2 regions of the Labrys methylaminiphilus subsp. lupini genome follow, and region 1 is predicted to be linked to the other one. Evidence: predicted binding sites of a transcription regulator. Region 1 holds the regulator's gene; the other holds the start of a gene.
What was found. Region 1 encodes PhoB, which activates phosphate uptake and scavenging genes when phosphate is short. Its sites were predicted from a motif close to TGTCATNNANCTGTCAT; they were not measured.
Positions count from the first base shown of each region.

Region 2: the regulator PhoB is predicted to act here: its motif matches at 3,243-3,259, upstream of ACN6KF_RS01480 (YdcH family protein).

Region 1 covers NZ_JBMDIH010000001.1:3,720,393-3,729,996, forward strand. Annotated here, with positions in the region: gene ACN6KF_RS17610 (ATP-binding protein) at 1-540, shown strand, start outside; gene pstS (phosphate ABC transporter substrate-binding protein PstS) at 784-1,830, shown strand; gene pstC (phosphate ABC transporter permease subunit PstC) at 2,003-3,007, shown strand; gene pstA (phosphate ABC transporter permease PstA) at 3,019-3,861, shown strand; gene pstB (phosphate ABC transporter ATP-binding protein PstB) at 3,858-4,685, shown strand; gene phoU (phosphate signaling complex protein PhoU) at 4,721-5,440, shown strand; gene phoB (phosphate regulon transcriptional regulator PhoB) at 5,454-6,155, shown strand; gene ACN6KF_RS17645 (hypothetical protein) at 6,296-7,033, shown strand; gene ACN6KF_RS17650 (RNA polymerase sigma factor) at 7,052-8,290, opposite strand; gene ACN6KF_RS17655 (YciI family protein) at 8,309-8,665, opposite strand; gene ACN6KF_RS17660 (aldo/keto reductase) at 8,751-9,604, opposite strand, start outside.
Region 2 covers NZ_JBMDIH010000001.1:328,920-338,523, reverse strand. Annotated here, with positions in the region: gene ACN6KF_RS01505 (DUF1444 family protein) at 1-31, opposite strand, end outside; gene ACN6KF_RS01500 (DUF1013 domain-containing protein) at 354-1,073, shown strand; gene ACN6KF_RS01495 (hypothetical protein) at 1,274-1,561, opposite strand; gene gcvA (transcriptional regulator GcvA) at 1,692-2,612, shown strand; gene ACN6KF_RS01485 (YdcH family protein) at 2,681-2,905, opposite strand; gene ACN6KF_RS01480 (YdcH family protein) at 3,273-3,452, shown strand; gene ACN6KF_RS01475 (DUF6600 domain-containing protein) at 3,612-4,775, shown strand; gene ACN6KF_RS01470 (creatininase family protein) at 4,870-5,694, shown strand; gene ACN6KF_RS01465 (ABC transporter ATP-binding protein) at 5,736-6,815, opposite strand; gene ACN6KF_RS01460 (ABC transporter permease) at 6,836-7,621, opposite strand; gene ACN6KF_RS01455 (ABC transporter permease) at 7,618-8,517, opposite strand; gene ACN6KF_RS01450 (ABC transporter substrate-binding protein) at 8,588-9,604, opposite strand, start outside.

The DNA of each region.
Region 1 (9,604 bases):
CGGCTGATCGACGATCTCCTGTCGCTCTCGCGCATCGAACTCAATGCCCATGTCCAGCCCGACAAACCGGTCGAACTCAGCGCCGTGGTCGGCCATGTCGCCGACACGCTCGGTCCCCTCGCCCAGGACCGGGGCGTCACGCTCAGCCTCGACAAGCGCGTCCCGACGCTGGAGGTTCGCGGCGAGCGGGACGAGCTGATCCGCGTCTTCGAGAATCTGGTCGAGAACGCCATCAAATATGGCGCGTCCGGCGGCAAGGTCGAAATTGTCATCGATTCGCTGCCCAAGACGCAGGGCAAGGGCCGCGAGGCCGTGGTGACGGTGCGCGACTACGGTCCGGGCATCGAGGCCGAACATGTGCCGCGCCTGACCGAGCGCTTCTACCGGGTGGACGCGGCCAAATCCCGCGAGAAGGGCGGCACCGGCCTCGGCCTTGCCATCGTCAAGCACATCGTGGCACGCCATCGCGGCCGGCTCGGAATCGAAAGCGCGCCCGGGGAAGGCAGCACTTTCTCGGTCCGGATCGATCAGATCGGCTGAGAAGGCGCGTCTATATGATGCCGCCGGTGTTTCCGGGACTTTTTACAATTGCGTCGCGTCCTTTTTGGCGACATCGCAACATTTCCCCTATCATATTGAAATATAACAATTATAAATGTCATAAAACGATAGTCGAACTGTCATAGAACCGTTGCTGCCGGCTTTTAGGAGTCGCGACGTAGACAGGATTGCCGACCGGTGAACGGTCGCCGTGCCCTGTCCAGAGAACAACGGAGATAGACCGTGAAGCTTTCCTTTCTTGCGCTCGCCGCTTCAGTAGCCCTGTCGAGCACGATCGCTGCCACTGCTGCCTATGCCGCCGACATCACCGGCGCCGGCGGCACCTTCCCCGCCCCGGTCTACAATGCCTGGGGCAGCGATTTCAAAGCCAAGACCGGCACCGCGCTGAACTATCAGGCGATCGGTTCGGGCGGCGGCCAGACCCAGATCACCAACCGCACCGTCGATTTCGGCGCTTCCGACGCCCCGATGGCCACCGACAAGCTGGCTGCCGCCAAGCTGCTGCAGTTCCCGACCGTGATCGGCGCCATCGTTCCGATCGTGAACATCGAAGGTGTTTCCACCGACCAGCTCACGCTGACCGGCCCGATCATTGCCGACATCTACCAGGGCAAGATCACCAAGTGGAACGATCCGAAGATCGCCGAGCTCAACAAGGATGTGAAACTCCCCGATCTCGACATCGCCCCGGTCTACCGCGCCGACGGCTCGGGCACGACCTATGTGTTCACGTCCTACCTTTCTGCCGTGAGCCCCGACTGGAAGAGCGGCATCGGCGCCGCCACCTCGGTGCAGTGGTCGGCCGGCTCGGGCGCCAAGGGCAATGACGGCGTCGCTGGTGCGGTGAAGAACACCCAGGGCGCCATCGGCTATGTCGAATATGTCTATGCTGCCAACAACAAGCTGACCACCACGCAGCTCCAGAACAAGGACGGCAAGGTCATCAAGCCGACCGTTCCGGCGTTCCAGGCCGCCGCCTCCAAGGCCGACTGGAAGGGTGCCAAGGACTTCGCCGTCTCCATGATCGATGTCGGTGGAGAGACCTCCTGGCCGATCGTCTCCACCACCTTCATCCTGTTGCCGAAGGATCCCAAGGACGCCAAGCAGTCCGCCGAAGTCCTGAAGTTCTTCGACTGGGCCTACAAGGATGGCTCCGCCACCGCCGAAAAGCTCCACTACATCCCGCTGCCCAAGGACGTCATCGACACCGTTCGCACGGCCTGGAAGAGCGAAGTGAAGGCTGCCGACGGCAAGGCTGTCTACGAATAAGTTGAACGCGACCCGGCGCAACCTTGCGCCGGGTCGTCTTCCCAAAAGCGTTTTGCGATTTGGCGGAATCGCCAGGAAGCACAAAGACGCGTCGAACCAAAGAATCGGAGCAAACCAGCGTTTTCGTCTAAACGCGGTTTGCTCCCGTCGAAACACAGGCCGGAATATCGCCATGAGCGCCATAGCCGACTCCTCGCTGGACGCATCCAACTCGGCTGCAAAGGTCGCGCAGGGTTCTCCCTCGCCCGGCGCCAAGACGGTTCCTGGCGCCAACCTGGATCCCATCTTCAAGGCCGCCCTCTATGGTTGCGGCTCTCTCGTGCTTATCCTGCTCTGCTCGATCGTCGTGCTGCTGTTCTATGGCGGCTGGCCGGCGCTGGCCCATTTCGGGCCGAGCTTCTACTGGTCAACCGCCTGGAACCCCGTTACCGAGAAATTCGGCGCCGGCGTGATGATCTACGGCACGCTGTTCACCGGCCTGCTGGCGCTGATCATCGCCCTGCCGATGTCCTTCGGCATCGCCTTCTTCCTGACCGAGATCGCGCCGCAGAGCGTGCGGCGGCCGATCGGCATTGCCATCCAGCTCCTGGCGGCCGTGCCCTCGATCATCTTCGGCATGTGGGGCTCGCTGATCGTGGCGCCGATCCTGGCCCAGACGATCTATCCGCCGATCATCTCCGTCCTCTCGCATGTGCCGGTGCTCGGCTATCTGTTCAAGGGCCCCACCAACGGCGCCGGCATGCTGACCGCCGGCATCATCCTGGCCCTGATGATCATTCCCTTCATCACCGCGATGTTCGTCGAGATCCTCGAAGCCGTGCCCGCCATGCTGAAGGAATCGGCCTATGGCGTCGGCGCCACCACCTATGAGGTCTTCCGCAACGTCTCGGTGCCCTATGGCCGGACCGCGCTCGTCGGTGCCGTGATGCTCGGCTTCGGCCGTGCCCTCGGCGAGACCATGGCCGTGACCTTCGTCATCGGCAACGCCAACCGCATATCGGCATCGCTGTTCTCCTCGGGGGCGACCATCGCCTCCACCATCGCCAACGAATTTCCCGACGCGCCTGCCGGCTCGCTGCGCAGCCAGTCGCTGCTGGAGCTCGGTTTCGTGCTCTTCGTGATTTCCTTCATCGTGCTTGCGATCTCCCGCATGCTCGTGCGCAGCAACGCCAAGTAAGGGAGAGCATCATGGCCCATCTCGCCCACGGCAACGCCCGCCTCGCCCGCCGTCGTGCCCTCGACTACGCCTACAAAGTCGTCTCCATCGGCTTTGCCGCGATCTCCCTTCTGGCGCTCGCCTGGATCCTGTACACCCTACTGCGCGAGGGCCTGCCCTCGCTGACCTTGGACCTCTTCACCAAGGACATGGCTGATGGCGGCCTGCGCAATGCCATCGTCGGCTCTTTCGCCATGGTCTTGCTCGCCCTCCTCATCGGCGCGCCGATCGGCATCATGGCTGGCACCTTCCTCGCCGAGGCGGGGCGCGGCAGCAAGTTCGCCGACGCGGTGCGCTTCATCAACGACATCCTGCTTTCGGCGCCGTCCATCCTGATCGGCCTGTTCGTCTACCAGATGATCGTGGTGACGACGGGCGGCTTCTCCGGCTGGGCCGGCGTGGTCGCCCTCGCCATCATCATCCTGCCGGTGGTCGTGCGCACCACCGAGGACATGCTGGCCCTGGTGCCGATCAGCCTGCGCGAAGCCGCCTTCGCGCTGGGGTCGCCGATGTGGAAGGTCATCACCTCCGTGACCTGGCGCTCGGCCCGCACCGGTATCGTCACCGGCATCCTGCTGGCCCTGGCCCGCGCCGCCGGCGAGACCGCACCCCTGCTGCTGACAGCCTTCGGCAATTCCAACTGGTCGCTCAACCTCGGCAATGCCTTTGCCAGCTTGCCGGCCGCCATCTACCAGCTCGCGCCTTATCCCGACCCCAAGGCCGTCTCGGTGGCCTGGAGCGGCGCCCTCCTCATCACCGCCGGCGTGTTGGCGCTCAATATTCTGACCCGCTTCGTGCTCGCTCCCAAGAAATGAGTGATCCCATGTCCGCTACTCCACAAGCCTCCATCGCGGTTGCCGAACGCCCCATCGCCAATCCAGCCGCCGCCGTGAAGCTCAAGGTCGAGAATCTCGACTTCTTCTATGGCGAGAAGCATGCGCTCAAGGGCATCAATCTCGACATGATCGACCGGCAGGTCACGGCCATGATCGGCCCTTCCGGCTGCGGCAAGTCCACCCTGCTGCGCGTGCTCAACCGCATGTACGACCTCTATCCGGGCCAGACTGCCAAGGGCCGCGTGCTGCTCGATGGTCAGAACGTCATCGGCAAGGAGATCGATCCGGCAGTGCTGCGCGCCCGCATCGGCATGGTGTTCCAGAAGCCCACGCCCTTCCCGATGTCGATCTATGACAACATCGCCTTCGGCGTGCGCCTGCATGAGTCGATCTCCAAGGCGGAAATGGACAGCCGAGTCGAATGGTGCCTGACCAAGGCCGCCCTGTGGAACGAGGTCAAGGACCGCCTGCACGCCTCTGCGCTCGGCATGTCCGGTGGCCAGCAGCAGCGCCTGTGCATCGCCCGCACCATCGCGGTGAAGCCCGAAGTCGTGCTGCTGGACGAGCCGACCTCCGCGCTCGATCCGATCTCGACCGCCAAGATCGAGGAACTGATCGACGAATTGAAGCGGGACTTCACCATCGTCATCGTCACGCACAATATGCAGCAGGCGGCGCGTTGCGCGGATGTGACGGCCTTCTTCTATCTGGGTGACCTCATCGAGGTCGGCCAGACCAACAAGATGTTCACCACCCCGAACGACAGCCGTACACAGGATTACATCACCGGCCGCTTCGGCTGATCCCTCGGCCAGCGTCGAATTCATTTGGAGGCGGCATGTCCGACCACATCGTTACATCCTTCGATCAGGAATTGCGCGAATTGCGCAACATGATCGCCGAAATGGGTGGCTATGCAGAGAAGAGCGTAGCCGACAGCGTCGAAGCCCTGCTCAAGCGCGACACCCAGCGCGCCAAGGCCGTGATCGAGCTCGATCTGGCGATCGACAAGCTCCAGCGCCAGGTCGAGGACCGGGCTATCCTGGTCATCGCCAAGCGCCAGCCACTGGCACTCGACCTGCGCGAAATCGTCTCGGCCCTGCGGGTGGCCAACGATCTCGAACGCATCGGCGACCTCGGCAAGAACGTCGCCAAGCGCGTGGTCGCCATCCACAGCCATGCGCAGCCGGCCCAGCTCTTCGGCGGTTTCGATCATATGGCTGACCTGGTGCTCGAGCAGCTCAAGCAGGTCCTCGACGCCTTCGCCCAGCGCAATGTCGAAGAAGCGCTCTCGGTCTGGAGTTCGGACGGCGAGATCGATGCGATGTACACCTCGCTGTTCCGCGAATTGCTGACCTACATGATGGAAGATCCGCGCAATATCGGCTTCTGCACCCATCTGCTGTTCTGCGCCAAGAACATCGAGCGCATCGGCGACCATGCCACCAACATCGCCGAGACGGTGCATTACCTGGTGACCGGTGAATCGCCGGCCGGCGAGCGGCCCAAGGCGGACAACAGCACCGATCTCGTCGACCTTCCTGTGCCGGCTAAGTAACAAGGGATAGGCCATGCCTCCCAAGGTTCTGATCGTCGAGGACGAAGAAGCATTGACCCTGCTGCTGCGCTACAATCTCGAAGCCGAAGGCTATGAGGTCGACAGTGTGGCGCGCGGTGACGATGCCGAGATCCGCCTGCGCGAAAGCGTGCCGGATCTGGTATTGCTGGACTGGATGCTGCCGGGGTTGTCGGGTATCGAATTGTGCCGGCGCATCCGCATGCGGCCGGAAACCGAGCGCCTGCCCGTGATCATGCTCACGGCGCGTGGCGAGGAAACCGAGCGTGTGCGGGGTCTGGCCACCGGCGCCGACGATTATGTCGTCAAGCCCTTCTCCGTGCCGGAACTCTCGGCCCGCGTCCGCGCTCTGCTGCGTCGGGCCAAGCCCGATCACGTCGCCTCCCTGCTCAAGGCCGGTGACATTTCCCTCGACCGCGAGACCAAGCGCGTTCATCGCGGCAATCGCGAGATCCGCCTCGGCCCGACCGAATTCCGCCTGCTCGAATTCCTGATGCAGGCGCCGGGACGCGTGTTCGCACGCGAGCAATTGCTCGACAGCGTCTGGGGCCGCGACGTCTACATCGACGAGCGCACGGTCGACGTGCATGTCGGGCGACTGCGCAAGGCGATGAACCGCACGCGCGAGATCGACCCGATCCGCACGGTTCGCGGCGCCGGCTATTCCTTCGACGAGACCTTCGCCAAGCAGGCCTAGGACGGATATTTCATCGCCCGACACCAAGGCCGGCGGCTCGCCGCCGGCCTTGTCGCATCACGTACCCGGTACTCGCCCGATCTAGGCGATTTCAGAGGCTTGCGATAAGACGACTTGCCAAAGAAAATGCCGGGGTTGCCATGATCCGTTCCTTGCTCGTCGCGTCGCTTTTGACTGCCAGTTCGTTGGCGCTGCTTCCCAGCGATGCCGCAGCGGCCAAGCTCAAGAAAACCTTGTGTTCGGGCGAGTTCGGTACCGGCTCCGGCTTGGCGGGCTCCTATATCGGCAAGGATTGCTTCATCGCAGCCGACAGCGACATGCAGGAGCAGGTCGCCGGTATCTGCAAGGAAGGCTCGCGATGCGAGGTCGAGGCCATGGTGGAGGTCGCACCCGATGGCAGCAGGCAGATCAGGACCGTCTTGTCCGTCAGGCAGGCCGGACGCGCGCCCGCCACGCGCATGTCCTATGCCCAGAAGGCGGGCAACTATGCCGACGGCATCTATGCCTTGCAGGACGATGGCTGCGACAAGCAGGGGGCGACGCCAGGCAACCGGGTTTCCGTGCAGCTTCTACGGGCAGCCGGTCCTGCCATCCAGCTCTACGGCAAATATTGCGCGGTCATCGAGGCCGATGGCGAGGAGCCTTCCAGCGCCAAGTTCCAGGCGACGCTGCAGCTTCGATGCGGCAGCTCGCCGGCGCAGGACCAGGCCCTGCGAAGCGGCCGCTCCGGCACGGCGGAAACCATCGTGATGACCCCCGCCCCCGAGCGGCAGCTGTGGCTCGATGAAGACACATTGATCCGTTGCCCGATCAAGCGCGCCTATACACCGCAATGGTGGATCGAGGCCCCGCCCTTCAATGGCCGCTATCCCCAATAGCTTCTGCAGGCGCCGATATCAGCCCAGAGCCGCCAGGCGCCCTTGCAGATAACGGCGGATGACGGGATCACTCTCCAGCCCGATCGCCCGCGAATAGGCGTTGCGGGCCTCCTCCTGCCTTGCGGCGCGGGCCAGCAAGTCCGCGCGTGCAGCCCAATAAGGCTGGTAATCGGCGATCCGCCTGTCGCTGGCGACCTCGTCGAGCCCGGCCAATCCGGCTTGCGGTCCCGCAAGACGGGCGAGCGCCACGGCTCTGTTGATGGCAGCGACGGGGGACGCGGTCAGTAGTACCAAGGCCTCATACAGCGTGACGATCGCGGCCCAGTCCGTCGTCGCGCAGATGCGCCTATTGGCATGGGCCGATTGCAGCGCGGCTTCGAGCTGATAGCGACCGATCTGTCGCGCCTGCCCGGCCCTGGCGAGCAAAGCCTCAGCCTCCTCGATCAGGGCGGCATCCCAACGCGTGGTATCCTGCTGTTCCAACGGGATATAGTCGCCGACCGGGCTACGGCGTGCAGCCCGCCTCGCCTCGGCATGCAGCATCAGGGCCAGCAGGCCGAGCACTTCCGGCTCGCCGGGCAGGAGCGAGACCAGCAACCGGCCGAGCCAGATGCCTTCCACCGACAGATTGCGCTCGCGGGCCTGCGCCCCTTCGGGATCGGCCCAGCCCTCGGCATAGACGGCATAGACGGCCTCCAGTACCGCTTCGAGACGACCGGGCAACTCGTCGGGTTCCGGGATCCGGAAGGGGATGGCGGCCTGCTTGATCTTGAGCTTGGCCCGCACCAATCTCTGGCTCATCGCCGCAGGTGAAACCAGGAAGGCGCTGGCGATCGCGCCGGCGTCGAACCCCAATATCGTCTGCAGGATCAAGGGCGCGCGCACGGCGGCATCGAGCGAGGGATGAGCACAAGCGAACATCAGGCGCAGGCGCTCATCGGGAATGACAGGCTGTTCGGCCTGCTCGGAGGCGAGGGCCTCGACATGGCGGATGACCTCGTCCGCCTTTTCGCCGCGCAGCTTGGCGCGGCGGGCCGCGTCGATCTGCCGGCGCCGGGCCGCGGTCAGGAGCCAGGCTTCGGGATTGGCGGGCACACTGCCCGCCGGCCAATGTTCCAAAGCCGCCGCAAAGGCGTCGGCCAGGGCGTCCTCCGCCCCCGCAATGTCGCCCGAACGTGCCGCGAGAAGGGCGACGAGCCTGCCATAGCTGCGTCGCGCGACGATTTCGGCAAGTTCGACGGCGGGGGCGGAAGGCACCGGATCGGCTCGCTTGGTTCAATAATCCTTGGGGTCCCACACCGGCCGGACCTCGATGGTACCGATGGCTGCACTCGGGCAACGCGCAGCCCAGCCGATCGCGGCATCCAGGTCCGGCACATCGATGATGTAGAAACCGCCGAGTTGTTCCCTGGTGTCGGCGAAGGGGCCGTTGAGCACCTGGGTCTTGCCGTCGGCGAGGCGCACGGTCGTCGCCGCAGACGTGGGGCGCAGACGGCTCCACGGGCCGAGAGCACCGGCCGATCTGAGGGCCTCCGTATAGGCCTGATAGGCGGCCAGCACAGCCTGCTTATTGGCGGGGTCCACCTTCAGCATGGCTTCCTCGTTGCTGTAGATCAGAATCGCGAACTGCATGGGTCTCTCCTGTCTCCGCCGGCGCATGATGCGCCGACATGACAATGACGCGCCATCCCGTTCGCTTTCGACAGCAGGACGAAAATTATGCGCTCGCCTTGGTGAGTTGCTCGATCTCGCCCGAACCCAGATTGAGTTCGGTCGCCTTGATCAGGTCCCCAAGTTGCTCGACGCTGGTGGCGCTGGCGATCGGAGCGACGATGCCGGGCCTTGCGATAAGCCAGGCGATGGCGACCTGGGCCGGTGTGGCGCTCTTGGCCTCGGCTACCGCATCGAGAGCGGCCAGGATGCGCAGGCCCCGCTCGTTGAGATAATTGGCCATCTCGCCGCCACGCGCGTTGCTCTTGGCGAAATCGGCCTCGCTGCGATATTTGCCGGAGAGGAACCCCCTCGCCAGCGAGAAATAGCTGGTCACGCCGATCTCGTTCTTGAGACAGAACGCCTCGAGCTCGTTCTCATAGCCGGCGCGGTCATAGAGATTGTAGTGCGTCTGCAGATTCTCGAAACGCGGCCACATCTCCTTGGTGCTGATAGCCAGCGCCTTGAACATCGTGTTGGCACTATGATTGGAATTGCCGATCACGCGCACCTTGCCGGCCTTGATCAACTCGTCATAGGCGGAGAGCGTTTCTTCCAGATCCACCTCCGGATCCTCCCAATGGGAGAGGTAGAGGTCGATGTAATCGGTTTGCAGGCGCCGCAGGGAATCCTCGGCCGCCTTGAGGATATAGTCGCGCGACAGGCCCTTCTTGCCGGGCCCCATTTCCGAGCCGACCTTGGTGGTGAGCACGATGTCGGCGCGATTGCCGCGGGCCTTCATCCATTTGCCGATGATGGCTTCAGACTCACCGCCCTGATTGCCGGGAACCCAGGCCGAATAGACATCCGCCGTGTCGATCAGGTTGAAGCCGCCCCCAACGAAAGCATCGAGGACAGCGA
Region 2 (9,604 bases), 3.4 Mb from region 1:
CCGGGACACCGGCAACCACAAGGCCCACCATCGCTTCCATCACCCGGCGGCGTCCGATCCCGTCTAAGCAGAGTTTTCCGGTGCGGCCCGCGGATGCGTCGCGCCAGAAAACTCTGCCAATGTTTGATATCCTGCAAATTCCGTCCGCTCCCACCTGCCCGCACCGAGGGGATCACCATAGCCAGGATGGCTCCCTGTCGACAATCCTGGCGGGAAAGCGGTGCAACAGGCTTCCCTTTCGGGCGAACGACGACTATATGAGGTATGAATCCCGACAATCAGCTCGCGTCGGGCTTCGTTCCAGGAGGCTGGAGCGAGGCGGCAGCGGGCTCATGCTTTCCGAGGAGATGCCAATGTCGACCGCCCCGCTGATGCCGAAGGCCACCGCCGTCTGGCTGGTTGAGAACACTGCCCTCACCTTCGACCAGATCGCCGAGTTCTGCAAACTGCATCCGCTGGAGGTCAAGGGTATTGCCGACGGCGAGGTTGCGGCCGGAATCAAGGGCCAGGATCCCGTGATCGCCAACCAGCTCACCCGCGAGGAAATCGCCCGCGGCGAGCGCGATTCCCATCACCGCCTCCGGCTGGCCGAGCCGAAGGTCAAGATCGCCATCGCCAAGGTCAAGAAGGGCCCGCGCTATACGCCGGTCTCGCGGCGCCAGGATCGCCCCAACGCCATTCTCTGGCTGGTGAAGAACCATCCCGAACTCAAAGACGCCCAGATCATGCGTCTGGTCGGCACCACCAAGACGACGATCGCCGCCATTCGCGATCGCACCCATTGGAACACCGCGCAGCTGGCCCCGGCCGATCCGGTCATGCTCGGCCTCTGTACCCAGATCGATCTCGACTTCGAAGTCGCCCGCGCCTCCAAGGATCGGCCGCCCGAGCCCGAGAGCGCCACGCTGCTGCCCGCCGAAATCACCACCGGACCGACGGCTGATCGCGGCCATAGGCAAGACAATCCCTTCGCCTCGCTCGGCAACACGCCGCGCCAGGCAGAAGAGGAGGACGAGCTGGACGTCGCCAACGTGTTCGCCAAGCTCAAGGGTATCAAGCAGAAGGACGACTGAGCGCCAGGCGGCCTGCTCAGATCCATCACTTGAAAGGGCTTTTTCGCCAGCACGGAAAAGCCCTTTTGCTTGTGGAGGTTGGCAGCCGGCTTCAGCCGTGCTTTCCCGGCCCCGTTGCGACCTAATACCGGCAACAAGAAAGGGCGCGATCGGTGATCGCGCCCTTTCTTGTCATCCGATAGAATCCAGGAACATCACCTTTATGGAAGCTGGCGACCGAACTCGTCGCGCACGCCCTCATAGCGGGCATAGCGGATCGGCGGGACATCGTCATCGCCATAAACGTCGCGCTGATGCCCCATCGCGACTGTCTGATCCTGCCCCCTGAGCTGTGCCAGGCCGGCGGAGATCGCTTCGACGAAGGATGTGGCCCCCTCGACCAGAATGGCGGCGATCGAGTAGTGCAGGCGCACCTGCGTCCCGTGCAGAGCCGGGGCATAGCTCCAATGCCGGCCCCATTCATCTTCGTGGAATTCGACGCTCGACATACTCGTACCCTCAACAAAACGTAAATACGCTCTTGCGATATGTTTCCTATTTTCAATGCTTTATGCTAGATTATCAATGGAGCAAACCTTTCTTCACCATCAACAAAAACTTGATGATCACAGGTAGGGCATGAGCAGATCGGGAGCTGGCCTCGGTGCATTGTGGACCTTTGCCGTCGCCGCTCGTCATCTGAGCTTTGCCAAGGCCGCGATCGAGCTCGACGTGACCCCCGCCGCCGTCAGCAGCCAGATCCGCGCTTTCGAGGACCGCCTCGGCACCCGGCTGTTCTTTCGCACCAGCCGCAGCATGAAGCTCACCCATGCAGGCGAGGAACTGCTCGAAGCGACCGGCGGCGCCCTGCGCACCATCGACGAAGCCTTGCACAGGGCCGCCAACACCACCCAGCGCAAGAGCTTCACCGTCTCTTCCGGCTCATCCTTCGCGGCCAAATGGCTGGTGCCGCGCCTGCCGCGCTTCCGCCAGCAATTTCCCGACATCGACATGCGCATCGATATTTCCGATACGCTCGCCGATTTCAGCCGCCAGGAAGTCGACGTCGCCATCCGCTTCGGCCGTGGCGCCTATGCCGGCCTGCGCTCGGACCGCCTGTTCGTCGAGGACGTCTTTCCGATCTGCAGTCCGCAGCTTCTGCATGGACCCATTCCTCTGCGAGAGCCCAACGACCTGCAATATTTCACCCTGATCCATCTCGACTGGCACAGCCAGGATTCGATGTGGCCGGATTGGCGCATGTGGCTGATGGCCGCCAAGGCCGACAAACCCGACCCGATACGCGGCCTGCATTTCAGCCAGTCGATCATGACCCTGCAGGCGGCCGTCGACGGCCAGGGTGTGGCGCTCGGCAACACCAGCCTGGTCGGCGATGATCTGGCGGCGGGCCGGCTGGTGCGCCCCTTCGACCTGTCGCTGAAGATCGCGCCGGAATTCGCCTATCATTTGGTGGCACCGCGGACAAAGGCGGACAAGCCGATGATCAAGGCCTTCCGGGACTGGGTGCTGGCCGAGATCGCCAGCGGCAAGGCCGTCTGACGGCCCAGTTCGCGCGCACGCCCTATCGTGACCCGCGCCCCGGGCAATGCCGGTGACGCAAAAAAGCGTCAGGCGATGATATCCGGCGTCAGCAGGTCCTCCAGCAGGGACATGCGGTCCTTGAGATGGAGCTTGCGCTTCTTCAGGCGCTGAAGCTGCAGACGGTCGGGAGTTCCCACCTGTTCCAAAGCGGCAATCGCGGAGTCGAGATCGCGGTGTTCCTGGCGCAACTGCCCCAGCTCCGCAATCATCGCGGCTTCCTCCTCCTCGGTGAGTGGATTTGACAAGCCCATACCCTTCCATTCCGAATGGCAGCCTCGGTATTTGGACCGTCCTGCCGCCCCATGCCCCTTCGGGCACGGTGCCGAACTATGCCGAGCCGATTTCTCGCCCGCAAGCGCTGCGGCAAGATATCGCCATCTATTTACACCCGTTTGGCAAAGCTTGCCGGACAACTTTCACAAGCCCTTCCTAGGCCTTTGATCCAGCATTCTTTTTGGCTCTTCCACACTGCATTACCGTGCGGTAAGCTATTGTTCTGACTAAATTTATTGTTGCTTTGCACAATCGATTCACGGCGAGAATCCACGATTTTCCTTCGACATGCGTACCGTTTCGTGAGAACGTTGAATGTCGGAACTGTGACACAAGGAGCCGTTAATGCCTGTGCAGTCGCATTTGGTCGAACTGGAGCGCAAACATCACGCTCTCGAAACAGAACTCACCATCGCACTGGCTCATCCCTCCTCGGATGACCTCAAAATCGCAGAGCTGAAGCGCAAGAAACTCCTTCTGAAAGACGAAATTGCAAGATTGAAGAGCACCGAGAGGTTGCACTGAACCAGTCGAAGCTGGTGTATTCTGACCGCCGGACCGGAGCAAAATCCGGTACCGGCGGTTTCATTTTGTGGCCACCTTGTGCCAATTGATACGGACGGCTCCCCCAAACAGGTTCATCATCGGCCGTGATCGAAGCAATAACCCATGGAGGGGTTTGCTATGGCCGGCACGACACGCCATCTGGGGATTGGCCTCGTTTCTTCCTTCCTGCTGGCCTGTGCCATCCTGCCTACTACAGCCACATTCGCGGACCGGGCGCGGGCCGCGCCCGTCGCCGCCATCCAGGCGCAGGCTCCCAGCCTCGAAGAATTCAAGACCGTGCTGTCGGGCTACGGCCAATACATCTATTCCGAACGCTATGGCGAGGTCTGGAAGCCTTCGGTGGTGCCTGCTGGCTGGCACCCCTATCCGGCCTGCCGCTGGGTCTATGACCGCAATTTCGGCTGGACCTATGACGATCCCACCGTCTGGGGCAAGATCATCCATCATTACGGCCGCTGGGCCTCGGACGGCAGCAATGGCTGGGTCTGGATACCCGGCACGCAATGGAGCCCCGCCTGGGTAATCTGGCGCGGCGGCGGCGACTGGACCGGATGGGCACCGACACCGCCCGCAACCGACCAGCAGGAAATCAGCCTCGCCAATTTCAACGTGGACAGGCAATGGACCTTCATCGAGACGGCCAAGCTCGGCAATCGCTGTGAGGGTGAAGCTTCGGCGGTGCCAGTCGGCACCTTCGTCGGCTCGGCCCCGGTGACACGCATCAAGATCGTGCGCGGCATTGCCGTGTTCGTGCTGCCGCCGCCTGCAACCGTCATCGACTACGACACCGGCCCGGTTGCGCCCTGGCCGGCTGAGTTTCTCGGCGAATGGCTGCTCTGGCTCAATACCGCCGCCTCGGCCGCCTCGCTGACCGTCGGTGACAGCCTTGCTGCTGCCTGCGCGCCGCCGCCAGCAGCGCCAGCCGTCACGCCCATCGCCTTGCCGACGCCGGCAGCCCCCCGCTTCAAGTCCTGGAGCCCACCTCCGCCCCGCTATGCCAAACGGCGCGACCTGCGCCGGGTCGATGCGCCGGAAGCCCCGCGCAGCAGGCGGCGGATTTATCCTGCGCCGGACTATGTCGACGAGCCACCGATCTACAGCCCACCGGCCCGCCGCCGCCCACCTGTCTGGAATGATGGCCCCGTGGTCCAGAGGCCGCCTCGCTACCCGCCGCCGGGCCCGGTGGTAACGCCCTCCAACAATCCGACTTCACCCAATTCCGGCCAGCGTTATCGTAGACCCCGTCCGCCCGGCCCCTATCGCGGCCAGCAAGTCTGGTAGCAGGCACCGGCTGGCCGGACCGAGAATGCAGCGGGGCGTTGTAATGGCGCCCCGCGGCTGTATGGTTCGGGCATCCCTTTTCCTGGAATCGATCATGCCCGCCTCCGCTTCCCTGCCCCGCCGCCAATGGTTCGAGATGACGACGGAGGATTTCCGCACCGGCGAAACCGCCGATTGGATCGCCGTCTTGCCGATCGCCGCCGTGGAACAGCACGGGCCCCATCTGCCGGTTGGCGTGGACAGCATGATCATGCAGGGCTATCTCGACCGCGCCATCCCGCTGATTCCCGCCGACATTCCCGCGACCTTCCTGCCGATCCAGACCATCGGCAAATCCAACGAACATCTGGAATTCCCAGGCACCCTCAGCCTTTCGGCCGAAACTGTAATCCGGGCCTGGGTCGAGATCGGCGAAAGCGTGCACCGGGCCGGTATCCGCAAGCTCTTGATCGTCAATTCCCACGGCGGCAACATGGCGGCGATGGATATCGTGGCCCGCGAATTGCGCGTGCGCCACAGCATGCTGGTCGCCTTCACCTCCTGGCACATGTTCGGCTACCCCAAGGGCGCCTTTTCGGATGACGAGACGCGCCTGGGCATCCATGCCGGCGAGATCGAGACAGCCTTGATGCTCGCCTTCCAGCCCGACCTCGTGCGCATGGACAAGGCCAAGGACTTCCGTCCGGTCACCTACGAAATGGAGCAGACCTTCAAATATCTGCGCACCGGCCGTCCCGGCGGCTTCGGCTGGATGGCCCAGGACATCCGCCCCGAGGGCGCGGCGGGCGATGCTGGGAAAGCAACGCCGGAACATGGCGAACTCTCGGCCGAATTCGGCGCCCAGGCGCTGGTCGACCTGCTCAGGGATATCCGGGACTTCGATCTTTCACGTTTGAGGAACGGGCCGCTCAAGGAATGAGGGCTGCATCCTTCTCCCGCAAGGAGAGAAGGATGCAGCCCTCAGGCCGCGACCTTCTCGACCTCTTCCAGCAATTGCAGATCACCGCGGCCGAAGGACACCGTCACGTCCTCGCCCATCTGCGGGGGCGGGGCACCCGGATTGTTGAAGGTGTCGAGCGAGACCACGTTCTCGTCGAAGCGCACTCGGATGCGCACGATCGAGCCGAGGAAGCTGACGAGCTCGATGCGACCGGTGAGGCTATTGCGCCCCTCGCCGCCGGTGCCCAGCACCACGGCTTCGGGGCGCAAGGCCAGCGTGCGCGTCTCACCATTGCTGGCACCCTGCAGGCCACGGCTGGTGATCACCTCCTGCCCATCGACCGAGAAGCGCCCGGCAGCGGCATCGACGACCTTGCCCGTGAGGAAATTCAGCGTACCGACGAAAGAGGAGACAAAGCGCGTCTTGGGGAAATTGTAGATCTCGAAGGGCGTGCCGACCTGTTCCATCTGCCCGGCGCTCATCACCACGACGCGGTCGGACATCGACAACGCCTCTTCCTGATCATGCGTGACGAACAAGGTGGTAATGCCGAGTTCCTGCTGCAGCACCCGGATCTCGTCACGCAGGGACACACGGATCTTGGCATCCAGCGCCGAGAGCGGCTCGTCCAGCAGCAGGATCTTCGGGCGCACCGCAATCGCGCGCGCCAGGGCCACGCGCTGCTGCTGGCCACCGGAGAGTTGGAAGGGATAGCGATCAGCGATCTGCGGCAGCTTGATCATCTCCAGCATCTGCTTGACGCGGGCGTCGATCTCGGACTGGGATTTCTTGGCGATCTTCAGGCCGAAGCCGATATTCTCGACCACGGTCATGTTGGGAAACAGGGCATAGGCCTGGAACACCATGCCGACATTGCGCTGGTTGGGCGCCAGGCCGGTGATTTCCTTGCCGTCCATGCGGATCGAGCCGGCGGATGGCGACTCGAAACCGGCGACCATGCGCAGGACCGTGGTCTTGCCGCAGCCGGAGGGACCGAGCAGGGTGATGAATTCCCCCTTCTGGACCGACAGATCGAAACGCTTCACCACCTGGTTGGCGCCGAAGCTCTTCTGCAGCCCGGTGATCTCGAGAAAGGACATCTTGACCTCCAGTAGCAGTTTCAGCGTGCCGGCCGGGCGCCGCGCGAGCGTCCGACCAATTGCAGCAGGCCCATGCAGGCCCAGGTGATGATGAAGGCAACGATGGCGAGCGCCGAGGGCTCATAGGCCCGGTTCGCGCCGATCAATTGCAGATAAGTACCGAAGACCGGCCGGTTGAGCAGGCTGGCAAAGGTGAATTCGCCGATGACGATAGCAAAAGCGATGAAGGAGCCGCTGAGCACGCCCGAGCGAATGTTCGGCAGGATGACTTGCCACAGGATGGTGAAACCGCTGGCACCCAGGCTCTGGGCCGCCTCTGTCAACGTCTTGACGTCGATAGCGCGCAGGCCTGCATCGACGGAACGGTACATATAGGGCAGCGCCAGCACGACATAGCCGAAGGTAAGCAGGAGGTCCGTGGTCCATTCGCTATCGGTCAAAGGCAGCCAGGACGACGAGTTGAACATGCGGATATAGCCGAACACGATGATGATTGCCGGAATGACCAGCGGCAGCAGCGTGACGAACTCCACCGGCGACCGCCATCGCGGCAGGCGCAGGCGCACCAGATAGGCCGCCGGCACCACCAGCAGGATGCTCAGAATGATCGTAGCAAGCGCGAGCAGGATCGAACGGATGAACGCGTTCTGGAACTCCGCCTGGGCGAACACCACGCGATAGGCTTCGAAACTGTATTGCCCGCGCAGCATTCGCAGCGAGAACTCGAAGGTGGAGAGCAACGGGATGATGAAATAGCTGATTGCCAGCAGGATGATCAGCCAGGACAGCACGGAGGATTTCTTCATCGCACCCACCGCTCGCTATAGCTGCGCAGCCAGATATAGGCGCCGCTGGAAATACTGGTGATCACCACCATGCCGAAGGCGATGGCGTAGCCCAGATTGGGATTGCTGAGCACGTCGCCGCGGATCTGGGCGAAGAGCTGGATGGGAATGATCGGCAGGCTGGATCCGGTAAGCGCATAAGCGGTCGCCACCGCGCCGAAGGCATTGGCAAACAGCAGCAACGTCGCGCCTAATATGCTCGGCAGCAGGATCGGCAGGGCGATGTGCCGCCAATAGTGGAAATTGCTGCCGCCCAGCACGGCATTGGCCTCGCGCCATTCGCGCTTCAATCCATCGAGAGCCGGCGCGATCACCAGCACCATCAAGGGAATCTGGAAGTAGAGATAGACCACGGTCAGACCGGTAAAGCTGAGAATGTTGAAGCCGGTCGAATAGAGGTTGAAGCCGAGCCAGTCCCGCAGCAAGACGGTGACGAGTCCCACCCGCCCCAGCGTAGCCAGGAAGGCGAAGGCCAGCGGCACACCGGCGAAATTCGAGGCGACCCCCGAAAATGTCATCACGGCGCCGCGCATCCACTCGGGCAGCCCACCGAGAATGACCGCATAGGCCACGAAGAAGCCGATGAAGGCACCACCGAGGGCCGAGGCGAAGCTGATCTTGATGCTGAGCCAGAAAGACGAAACGATCGCCGGATTGGTGAACAGCTCGAAGATGTTGCCGAAGGTGAAATGCCCCTCCCGGTCGAAGAATGCCCCGACCAGCAGCAAGGCCGTCGGGACCACTAGGAAGAGCAAGGCGAAGAGCACGAAGGGCGCCATGCCCAGCACGGCCAGCCCTCCACCGGCTCTGGCCGAGCCTGGAGCTGCAGCTGGGGCAGTGTTTGCGGTGGTATTCATGCGGCGACCACAATAGCACGCGCCCTGCCCGGAGAAACCGGACAGGACGCGCAGGAGATGACAAACGATCTTACTTGACGGCGGCGCCGACCACGCTGTCCCAATCCTTGGTGATCTCGGCCTTGGCAGCGCCCTGCTCATCAAGTGTCGGGAACACGGCCTTGGCATAGGCTTCCGCCGGCGGAAGCTTGGCAAGCAGGTCCGCCGGGATCTTCTTGTTGGCGACGAGGTCGTTGAAGCGGATCGGATGGCAATAGCCCTTCAGATAACCGATCTGGCCTTCGTCGGAATAAAGATACTCCATCCACAGCTTGGCGGCATTGGGATGCGGTGCGTAGGCGCTGATGGCCTGGACATAGACGCCAGCGACCACACCGCTGGCGGGAATCACCACGTCGACATCCGGATTGCCCTTGAGCGTGTCGCGATCGGTAAGGGCGTTGTAGTCCCAGCGCAGCACGATCGGGGTCGCGCCCTGGGCGAGCGAGGCGGCCTTGCCGATGGTGGGCACGAAATTGCCCTTCTTGTTGAGTTCGGCAAAGAATTTCAGCCCCTCGGCGGCAGCCTTGCTGGCATCGCCCTTGGCGGCGGACAGGCCGGCGGCATAGACACCCTGGATCGCCTGGTTGGCTGTGCGGGGATCGCCAGCCAGTGCCACGGCATTCGCGTAGTCGGAGCTCAGCAGGTCGCTCCAGTCCTTGGGCGAATTCTTGACGATGTCCTTGTTCACCTCGAAGGCGAGCACGCCGTAATAGTCGCCGTACCAATGGCCATCGGCGTCCTTGGCATTGTCGGGAATGGAAGCCCAGGTCGCCACCTTGTAGGGCTGGATCAGGCCATCCTTCTTGGAGGTCGGACCGAAGGAAAGACCGACATCGATCACATCGGGCGCCTGCGGGCCGGTATTACCCTTGTTGGCCTTGATGGCCTCGACTTCGTCGCCCGAACCGGCGTCCGGATTGAGCTCGTTGACCTTGAGGCCATACTTGGCCTTGAAGCCTTCGATGATGGCGCCGTAGCCGCACCAGTCATGCGGCAGCGCGATCGTGGTGAGCTGGCCTTCCTTCTTGGCGGCGTCGATCAGCTC